3 regions of the Streptomyces sp. NPDC006235 genome follow, and region 1 is predicted to be linked to each of the others. Evidence: riboswitches for the same ligand, from Rfam matches in the RefSeq annotation. Region 1 holds a riboswitch; each other region holds the start of a gene.
The links. Region 1 has a riboswitch for thiamine pyrophosphate ahead of ABZ192_RS20340 (thiamine ABC transporter substrate-binding protein). Riboswitches for the same ligand answer to the same signal wherever they lie in the genome.
Positions count from the first base shown of each region.

Region 2: linked by a shared signal. The riboswitch ahead of thiO (glycine oxidase ThiO) and the one ahead of ABZ192_RS20340 (thiamine ABC transporter substrate-binding protein) in region 1 are both predicted to bind thiamine pyrophosphate.
Region 3: linked by a shared signal. The riboswitch ahead of thiC (phosphomethylpyrimidine synthase ThiC) and the one ahead of ABZ192_RS20340 (thiamine ABC transporter substrate-binding protein) in region 1 are both predicted to bind thiamine pyrophosphate.

Region 1 covers NZ_JBEXSR010000016.1:71,315-74,584, reverse strand. Annotated here, with positions in the region: gene rlmN (23S rRNA (adenine(2503)-C(2))-methyltransferase RlmN) at 1-1,097, shown strand, start outside; TPP riboswitch at 1,138-1,244, shown strand; gene ABZ192_RS20340 (thiamine ABC transporter substrate-binding protein) at 1,369-2,406, shown strand; gene ABZ192_RS20335 (iron ABC transporter permease) at 2,469-3,270, shown strand, end outside.
Region 2 covers NZ_JBEXSR010000003.1:9,104-12,373, reverse strand. Annotated here, with positions in the region: gene ABZ192_RS04160 (helix-turn-helix domain-containing protein) at 1-244, opposite strand, end outside; gene ABZ192_RS04155 (FAD-dependent oxidoreductase) at 322-1,563, opposite strand; TPP riboswitch at 1,723-1,834, shown strand; gene thiO (glycine oxidase ThiO) at 1,832-3,001, shown strand; gene thiS (sulfur carrier protein ThiS) at 2,998-3,198, shown strand; gene ABZ192_RS04140 (thiazole synthase) at 3,201-3,270, shown strand, end outside.
Region 3 covers NZ_JBEXSR010000037.1:84,807-88,076, forward strand. Annotated here, with positions in the region: gene ABZ192_RS32725 (YibE/F family protein) at 1-1,622, opposite strand, end outside; TPP riboswitch at 1,695-1,884, shown strand; gene thiC (phosphomethylpyrimidine synthase ThiC) at 1,877-3,270, shown strand, end outside.

The DNA of each region.
Region 1 (3,270 bases):
CCGGAGAACTCACTTTCGTCGCCCCGCGCGGAGCCAAGAAGCCGCCGCGGCATCTCGCCGACCTCACTCCTGCCGAGCGCAAGGAGGCCGTGGTCGCTGTCGGGGAGAAGCCGTTTCGTGCCAAGCAGCTCTCGCAGCACTACTTCGCGCGGTACGCGCACGATCCGGAGCAGTGGACCGATATTCCGGCCGGCTCCCGGGGTCGGCTGCAGGAGGCGCTGCTTCCCGAGTTGATGACCGTCGTGCGGCATCTGTCGACCGACCAGGGCACCACGCGCAAGACGCTGTGGCGGCTGTTCGACGGGACGCTCGTGGAGTCCGTGCTGATGCGCTACCCGGACCGGGTGACCATGTGCATCAGCTCGCAGGCCGGGTGCGGGATGAACTGCCCGTTCTGTGCGACCGGGCAGGCGGGGCTCGACCGGAATCTGTCCACCGCCGAGATCGTGCATCAGATCGTCGATGGTATGCGGGCCCTCAGGGACGGGGAGGTCCCCGGCGGGCCGGCGCGGCTCAGCAACATCGTCTTCATGGGCATGGGTGAGCCGCTCGCCAACTACAACCGGGTCCTCGGCTCCATCCGGCGGCTCACCGACCCCGAGCCCGACGGGCTGGGGCTGTCGCAGCGCGGGATCACCGTCTCGACGGTCGGTCTCGTCCCGGCCATCCACCGGTTCGCCGACGAGGGCCTCAAGTGCCGGCTCGCGATCTCGCTGCACGCCCCCGACGACGAGCTGCGCGACACCCTCGTCCCCGTGAACACGCGGTGGAAGGTCCGGGAGGTGCTGGACGCCGGCTTCGAGTACAGCGCCAAGTCCGGGCGCCGGCTGTCCATCGAGTACGCCCTGATCCGGGACATCAACGACCAGGCCTGGCGCGGTGACCGGCTCGGGCGGATGCTCAAGGGCAGGCCCGTGCACGTGAACCTGATCCCGCTCAACCCGACGCCCGGGTCGAAGTGGACGGCTTCCCGGCCGGAGGACGAGAAGGCGTTCGTGGAGGCCATCGCCGCCCATGGTGTGCCGGTGACGATCCGGGACACCCGTGGTCAGGAGATCGACGGGGCGTGTGGTCAGCTCGCGGCCACCGAACGGTAGTCTGACCGGCGTAAGCACAACCGTATTTTCCGACACCTTCATATTCCGACAGGGGAGCGCCACAGCGCTGAGAGTGCGGCACACGGCCGCAGACCCTCCGAACCTGGCCCAGGTCATTCTGGGTAGGGAGATCGGTCATCACTCGAGCTGTTGCGCCCTGCCCGGGACTCCCAGAGATCCCGGGCAGGGCCGCGTCTTCTCCTGGTCCTCCAGGAGGAATCCAGTGAGCCACAACATCAAGCGGCTGACGGCGGTGGCCGTCGGGCTCGGCATGGCCGGAACGCTCGCCGCGTGCGGGTCGTCCGACGGCGGCCAGGGGTCCGGCGACTCCAAGACCGTGACCCTGGTCAGCCACGACTCGTGGGCCGCCTCGAAGGACGTCATCGCGGCCTTCGAGAAGCAGTCCGGCTACAAGGTCGACGTCCTCAAGGACGGCGACGCCGGGCAGGCCGTGAACAAGGCCATCCTGACCAAGGACAACCCGCAGGGCGACGTCTTCTTCGGCGTCGACAACACGCTGCTGTCCCGCGCCCTCGACAACGGCCTGTTCCAGCCGTACGAGGCGAAGGGCTCGGACCGGATCGCGCCGGAGTACCGGGCCGACCAGGACAAGCACCGGGTCACGCCCATCGACACCGGCGACATCTGCGTCAACTACGACAAGAAGTACTTCGCCGACCACAAGCTCGACCCGCCGCGCAGCTTCGACGACCTGGTCAAGCCCGAGTACAAGAACCTCCTGGTCACCGAGAACGCCTCCACTTCCTCGCCCGGCCTCGGCTTCCTGCTCGGCACCGCCGCGAAGTACGGCGACGGGGGCTGGGAGGGCTACTGGAAGAAGCTCAAGGCCAACGGCGTGAAGGTCGTCGACGGCTGGGAGCAGGCCTACAACGAGGAGTTCTCCGGCTCGGCCGGCGGCAAGAAGGCCAAGGGCGACCGGCCGCTCGTCGTGTCGTACGCCTCCTCGCCTCCCGTCGAGGTCGTCTACGCCGACCCGAAGCCCGCCGCGGCACCGACCGGGGTCGCGCAGGGCACCTGCTTCCGGCAGGTCGAGTACGCCGGGCTGCTGAGCAACGCCGAGAACACCAAGGGCGGCAAGGCGCTCCTCGACTTCCTGATCAGCGAGCGGTTCCAGGAGGACATGCCGCTCAACATGTACGTGTACCCGGTGCGCGAGGGCGCCCAGGTGCCGCCGGAGTTCAAGAAGTACGGGCCGCAGGCGAAGGACCCGGAGACCATGGACCCGGCGAAGATCGCCGACCGCCGTGACCAGTGGGTCAAGTCGTGGACTTCACTCGTACTGAGGTAACCGGACCGACCGAAGCGGCCGTCCGCAGGGACCGGCGCGGGAGCGCGGCGCGGCTCGGGCTGATCGCCGTGCCCGTCGCGTTCTTCGCGGTCTTCTTCGCCTACCCCGTCGCCGCCATCGTCGCGCGCGGTCTGGAGGCCGACGGGGTCTGGCGGTTCGGGCGGATCGGGGAGGTGCTGGCGCAGTCCGACGTCCGGCACGTCCTGTGGTTCACCACCTGGCAGGCGGTCGTCTCGACGGTGCTCACGCTGCTGGTCGCGCTGCCCGGCGCGTATGTCTTCGCGCGCTTCGACTTCCCGGGCAAGCAGGTCCTGCGGGCGGTCGTGACCGTGCCGTTCGTGCTGCCGACGGTCGTCGTCGGTACGGCCTTCCTCGCGTTGGTCGGTCGGGGCGGGCTGCTGGACGAGCTGTGGGGCGTCCGCCTGGACACCACCGTGTGGGCGATCCTGCTCGCGCACGTCTTCTTCAACTACGCGGTCGTCGTGCGGACCGTCGGCGGGCTCTGGGCGCAGCTCGACCCGCGGCAGGAGGAGGCCGCACGGATGCTCGGCGCGTCGCCGCTGCGGGCCTGGCGGCAGGTCACGCTGCCCGCGCTCGCGCCCGCCGTGGCCGCCGCCGCGCTCATGGTCTTCCTGTTCACCTTCACCTCCTTCGGCGTCGTCCAGATCCTCGGCGGGCCGACCTTCTCGACGCTGGAGGTGGAGATCTACCGGCAGACGTCGGAGATCTTCGACCTGTCCACGGCGGCCGTGCTGACCTTGATCCAGTTCGTCGCGGTGGGCGCGATCCTCGCCCTGCACGCCTGGACCGTACGGCGGCGGGAGACCGCGCTGCGGCTGGTGGACCCGTCCGTGACCGCGCGCC
Region 2 (3,270 bases), on a different contig from region 1:
CCGTGAAGCCGTCGTCCCGCAGGAGCGTCAGGGTTCCGGCCAGGCCCTTGACGACCTTGTCCCCGTCGATGAAGGCCGCGGGGACGTGCAGTGCGCGGTTCTCACCGCGGCGTACGGCGATGAGCTGGCCCTCCTTGACCAGCTGCCGCACGCGCGTCACCTCGACGCCGAACTGTTCGGCGATGTCGGGGAGGGTGAGCCAGGCAGGGACGAGAGCATCGATCTTTGCGTCAATCTCGGTCACGGAAACCAGCCTGCCATCCCCCACTGACAGTCGGAAGCCGGGCCCGCCCACCTGGGCGGACCCGCGCGCCGTCCGAGCTACGCCGTGGCCGCCTTCAACGGCCTCGCCGGGTCCGTCAGCAACGCCGGATTCATCGGCGTGCCCGACTCGATCAGGCGGCGGCCCTGCGCCAGGTCCCGGGGACGGCCCACCGCCAGCAGCGCGACGAGCCGGTCGCCGCGCAGCCAGCAGACCGTCCAGGCCGGTCCGGCCGGGTCGCCCCGCCACAGGGTCGTGTCGGCGGCCGCGTGGTGCCCGGCGTACTGCACGAACCGCCCGAACTGCTCCGACCAGAAGTACGGCACGGGGTCGTAGACCGCGGGGGTCTTCCCCGAGGCCCGGCCGACGATGTTCACGGCGACCGTGCGCGGCCCCTGGAGGGCGTTGTCCCAGTGGTGCACCAGCAGGCGCTCGCCGTACCGGCCCGAGGGGAAGGAGGCGCAGTCGCCGACCGCGTACACGTCGGGCACCGACGCACGCAGGTGCTGGTCGGCCACGATCTCGCCGTGCGTGCCCAGCTCGATCCCGGAGCCGGCCAGCCAGGCCGTGGCCGGACGCGCGCCGATGCCGACGACGACCGCGTCCGCGGGCAGCCGCGCGCCGTCGTCGAGAACCACCGTGCCGGGCTCCACGCGCTCCACGCGCGCGTGCGTCCGCAGCACGGCGCCCGCGTCGGCGTACCAGCGGGCCATCGGCGCGGCGACCTCGGCGGGCAGGGCCCCGGCGAGGGGCCGTTCGGCGGCCTCCACGACGGTCACCGCGCAGCCCGCCTCACGCGCGGCCGTGGCGAACTCCGCGCCGATCCAGCCGGCGCCGACGACCACGATGTCGTGCCGTCCGGCCAGCACCGGCCGCAGCCGCTCTGCGTCGTCCAGGGTGCGCAGCAGATGGACGCCCGGCACGCCCTCCGCCCCGGGCAGCCGGATCGGTTCGGCACCGGTCGCGACGACCAGGACGTCGTACGGCACGGGCCCGTCCTCGGTGTCCAGCTCGTGGTCGCCCGGTCGCAGGCCCCGCACCTCGCAGCCGAGCCGCAGCTCGATGCCCAGGGCCTCGAAGTCGACGTCGAAGGCGGAGCCCTCGGCCTTGCCGAGCAGGACGGCCTTGGACAAGGGGGGCCGGTCGTAGGGCTGGTGGGGTTCGGCGCCGAGCAGGCTCACGGTGCCGGTGAAGCCCTGCTCGCGCAAGGCGACCGCGGTCTGGACACCGGCCATCCCCGCGCCCGCCACGACCACGCGCCGGGGCGCGGACGAACCTGGTTCCTGCGTCTGCTCGCTCACCTGATCACCATAGACAACTGACATTTTGTCAGTCAGTGCTCATACCCAGTGACCTGCTGCACACGCGACCGGGGCGAGGACCCGGCCGTCGCGGGAGCGGGACGTGGGGTGGCTCCCTTACTGCGGCACACGGCAGCGGGCTAGGGTGGGTGGCCAACGCAATGCACTCGCGGGAGCCCGGACGCACCGGGCTGAGAGGGAGGCTGGCGGCCTCCGACCGTACGAACCTGATCCGGGTCATGCCGGCGAAGGGAGGGGCTGGACGCCCATGTCGCGTACGCGCACGTCAGACGTCCTCGTCATCGGGGGCGGGATCATCGGCCTGGTCACCGCGTGGCGGTCCGCGCAGCGCGGGCTCGCCACGGCCGTGGTGGACCCGGAGCCGGGCGGCGGGGCCGCACAGGTGGCGGCCGGGATGCTGGCCGCCGTCACGGAACTGCACTACGGCGAGCAGACCCTGCTCGGGCTGAATCTGGCCTCCGCCCGGCGCTATCCGGACTTCGTGGCCGAGCTGACCGAGCAGACCGGCCACGACCTCGGCTACCGCCGGTGCGGCACGCTCGCCGTGGCCCTTGACGCCGACGACCGCGCCCATCTGCGCGAACTGCACACTCTGCAGCAGCAGTCGGGCCTGGAGTCGCAGTGGCTGTCGGGGCGGGAGTGCCGTCGCCTGGAGCCGATGCTCGCGCCGGGCGTGCGCGGGGGGCTGCGGGTCGACGGGGACCATCAGATCGATCCGCGGCGGCTGGCCGGGGCGCTGGTCACCGCGTGTGAACGGGCCGGTGTGGTCTTCCACCGGGCGTGGGCGGAGCGGCTCACCGTCGCGCGGGACCGGGCCACGGGCGCCGTCACGGACGACGGCACTCCGCTGGAGGCCGGGCAGGTCGTCCTGGCCGGGGGCAGCCTCAGCGGGCGGCTCGCGGGCGTCCCGGAGGATGCGCTGCCCCCCGTGCGGCCGGTGAAGGGGCAGGTCGTACGGCTGACCATGCCGCGGCGGCACGGGCCCTTCCTGAACCGCACCGTGCGCGCGGTCGTGCGCGGCAGCCACGTCTACCTGGTACCGCGCGAGAGCGGCGAGCTGGTCGTCGGGGCGACCAGCGAGGAGATGGGCTGGGACACCACCGTGACGGCGGGCGGCGTGTACGAACTGCTGCGCGACGCGCACGAGCTGGTGCCGGGCATCACCGAGCTGCCGCTCACCGAGACCCGGGCCGGACTGCGCCCCGGCTCCCCCGACAACGCGCCCCTGCTCGGCCCGACCGGGCTGGAGGGACTGCTGCTGGCCACCGGGCACTACCGCAACGGCGTCCTGCTCACGCCGGTCACCGGCGACGCCATGGCGCACGTCCTGGCGACGGGCGAGCTCCCCGAGGAGGCCCGTCCCTTCACGCCGAAGCGCTTCAGCACCGCCACCGCACTCACGGAGCAGCCCGCATGAACATCTCCGTCAACGGGGAGCCCCGGGAGGTCCGGCCCGGTACGGCTCTCGACACCGTCGTGAAGTCCCTCACCGCCGCGCCGTCCGGTGTGGCCGCCGCCCTGAACGAAACCGTCGTCCCGCGCGCGCAGTGGCCGTCCACGCCCCTGACCGAGGGTGACCGCGTGGAAGTCCTCACCGCCGTCCAAGGAGGCTGACCATGGCCGACGATCCGTTTGTCCTCGGTGGTACGTCCTTCACGTCCCGCCTGATCATGGGTACGGGCGGGG
Region 3 (3,270 bases), on a different contig from region 1:
CCGATCGAACCGACCAGCGTGCGCACGATCTCCTCCGCGACCAGTTCGCTGTTGGCGACCGTCCCGACACCGCTCTGCGCGATGGAGAACAGCAGGAGCAGCGGCAGCGCGGCACCCGCGTATGCGAGGACCAGGGTGTTGACGACCGAGGCGATGTGGTCGCGGCCGATCCGGATCCCCGCGCGGTAGAGGCCACGCCAGCCCATGGTCGGGTTGGCGTCGTGCAGCTCCCAGACCGCCGACGTCTGCGTGACCGTCACGTCGTCGAGCACACCGAGCGATCCGATGATGACGCCGGCGAGCAGCAGACCGCTCATGTCGATCGTCGGGTAGAGGCCGTGGATCAGACCGGTGTTGTCGTCGGTGTTGCCGGTGAGCGCGGCCCAGTCGATGAACAGCGAGCCCAGAACACCGATCAGCAGCAGCGAGACGAGGGTGCCGAGCACCGCCACCGAGGTCCGGGCGGACAGGCCGTGACACAGATACAGGGCGATGAGCATGATGGCGCTCGCGCCCACCACCGCCACGAGCAGCGGGTTCGAGCCCTGAAGGATCGCGGGCAGGATGAAGAGGTTCAGCACCAGGAAGCTGATCGCCAGCGCGACCAGGGCCATGACACCGCGCAGCCGCCCGACGACCACGACGGCCAGGGCGAAGATGCCGGCGAGCAGCGCCATGGGCAGGCGGCGGTTGATGTCGGTGACCGAGTACTGGAGGTCCTTCGGCGCGGAGGGCTCGTAGGCGACCACGACCTCCTGGCCCTCTTCCAGCTGGCGGGACTGGTCCGGCTGGACGATCTCGGTGAAGGTACGGCCCTTGTCCTTGCCGCTGTCGACCCGGATCGTCGCCCGCTTGCAGGTGCCGTTCTCCTGCTGCACCGCGGAGGAACCCTCGGCGGTGGAGGTGTCGCCGGTCGGCGGGACACCCGAGGCGCCGGCCTCCTTGCAGCTCACCGCCACGACCTTGGTGACCGAGCCCTCCTGTGTCTGCCGGTCGAAGCCGACGCCGGTGCGCTCGTGCGGCGGGGCGCCGCCCGGCCACAGCACGGCGAGACCGACCAGCACGGCGGCGGCGAACGGGATCAGGACCGCCGCGATGACCTTGCGCAGGTGCATGGAGACGGGCGTGGCAGGACCGTGGTTGTGACTGTGCCCGTGCCCGCCGTCGGGCCCGTTTCCGTGCCCGTGCCCGTCGCCGCCACCGCCGTGCCCGTCGCCACCACCGTGTCCGTGGCCTCCACCGTGTCCGTGGCCTCCACCGTGTCCGTGGCCTCCACCGGGACCGTGTCCGTCGCCGTACCCGTCGCGTCCGCCGGGCCTGTCGCCTCCGCCGCGCCCGTACCCGTCGCCTCCGCTGTGCCCGTCACCTTCGCCGGAACCGGATCCGGAGCCGGTAGGTTGCCAGCCACCGGAGCCGGCACCGTACGAAGAGGCCGGACCGGCAGGACCGCCGTCCTGTCCGTTCCCCGGACCGGGCCGGTGTCCATGCGTCTGCCCGCGGGCAGGACCGAGCCCGCCCCCGGCGGCGAAATCGTGCTCGCGCCCACGGCCGTTGCCGTTGCCGGCGCCGGACCCGCGAGGCGGTTCGGGCGGTGGGTAGGGAGGACGCTGCGTCGTGGTCACCGACCGATCATCGCAAGAACGAGGGGGGCCCTCTGTTCACCGCGCCAGAATTGCCGCTAGCGTGGAGGCACCTTTTGTACACGCGGGAGCTCGGAGCACCGGGCTGAGAGGGCGCTGACCTCCGTCCCAGCGATGTTTCACATGAAACATCACCGAAGTCGAGTGATGTTTCACACGGAACGTCGGCAGACGGAAGCCGCTGCGTCGACCGCCGAACCTGTTACCGGGTAATGCCGGCGTAGGGAGTAGGTCTCATGACCAACAAGGACGCACGCACGCCTGCCTCCGTTCAGGACGCACAGTCCGAGGAGGCCGGGAAGTCCATCGGCTGGCACAAGGCGTACGTCGAGGGCAGCCGCCCCGACCTGCGGGTGCCGGTCCGTCAGGTGCATCTCACCAACGGGCAGTCGGTCACCCTGTACGACACGTCGGGCCCGTACACCGATCCGCTCGTCGACACCGACGTCCGCAGGGGACTGTCGCCGCTGCGGGAGAACTGGATCATCGCCCGTGGCGACACCGAGGAGTACGCGGGCCGGCCCGTTCGTCCGGAGGACGACGGCATCAAGCACACCTCGCCGCGCGGCGGCCTGCGCAACCTCGACGCCGTCTTCCCCGGCCGGCCGCGTCAGCCGCGCCGCAGCAAGGACGGCACGGCGGTCACACAGCTCGCGTACGCCCGCCGCGGCGAGATCACGCCCGAGATGGAGTATGTGGCCATCCGGGAGAACGTCTCGCCCGAGGTGGTCCGGGACGAGATCGCGGCGGGCCGGGCGGTGCTTCCGGCCAACGTCAACCACCCGGAGATCGAGCCGATGATCATCGGCAAGCGGTTCCTGGTGAAGGTCAACGCCAACATCGGCAACTCGGCGGTGACCTCCTCCATCGAGGAGGAGGTCGAGAAGATGACCTGGGCGACCCGCTGGGGCGCCGACACGGTCATGGACCTGTCCACCGGCCGCAACATCCACACCACGCGCGAGTGGGTGCTGCGCAACTCCCCCGTGCCCATCGGCACCGTGCCGCTCTACCAGGCCCTGGAGAAGGTCGACGGCCGGGCCGAGGAGCTGACCTGGGAGATCTACAAGGACACGGTCATCGAACAGGCCGAGCAGGGCGTGGACTACATGACGGTCCACGCGGGCGTGCGCCTGCCGTACGTGCCGCTGACGGCGAATCGGAAGACCGGCATCGTCTCGCGCGGCGGCTCGATCATGGCGGCCTGGTGCCTCGCGCACCACAAGGAGTCGTTCCTGTACGAGAACTTCGAGGAACTCTGCGAGATCCTCGCCGCGTACGACGTCACGTACTCCCTCGGCGACGGCCTCAGGCCCGGGTCGATCGCGGACGCCAACGACGAGGCGCAGTTCGCGGAACTGCGGACTCTCGGGGAACTCAACCGGATCGCGAAGCGTTTCAACGTACAGACCATGATCGAAGGCCCGGGCCATGTCCCGATGCACAAGATCAAGGAGAACATCGACCTTCAGCAGGAGATCTGCGATGAAGCTCCGTTCTATACGCTCGGCCCGCTGACCACGGACGTCGCGCCGGCGTACGACCACATCACCTCCGGCATCGGCGCCGCGATGATCGCCTGGTGGGGCACGGCGATGCTGTGTTACGTCACGCCCAAGGAGCACCTGGG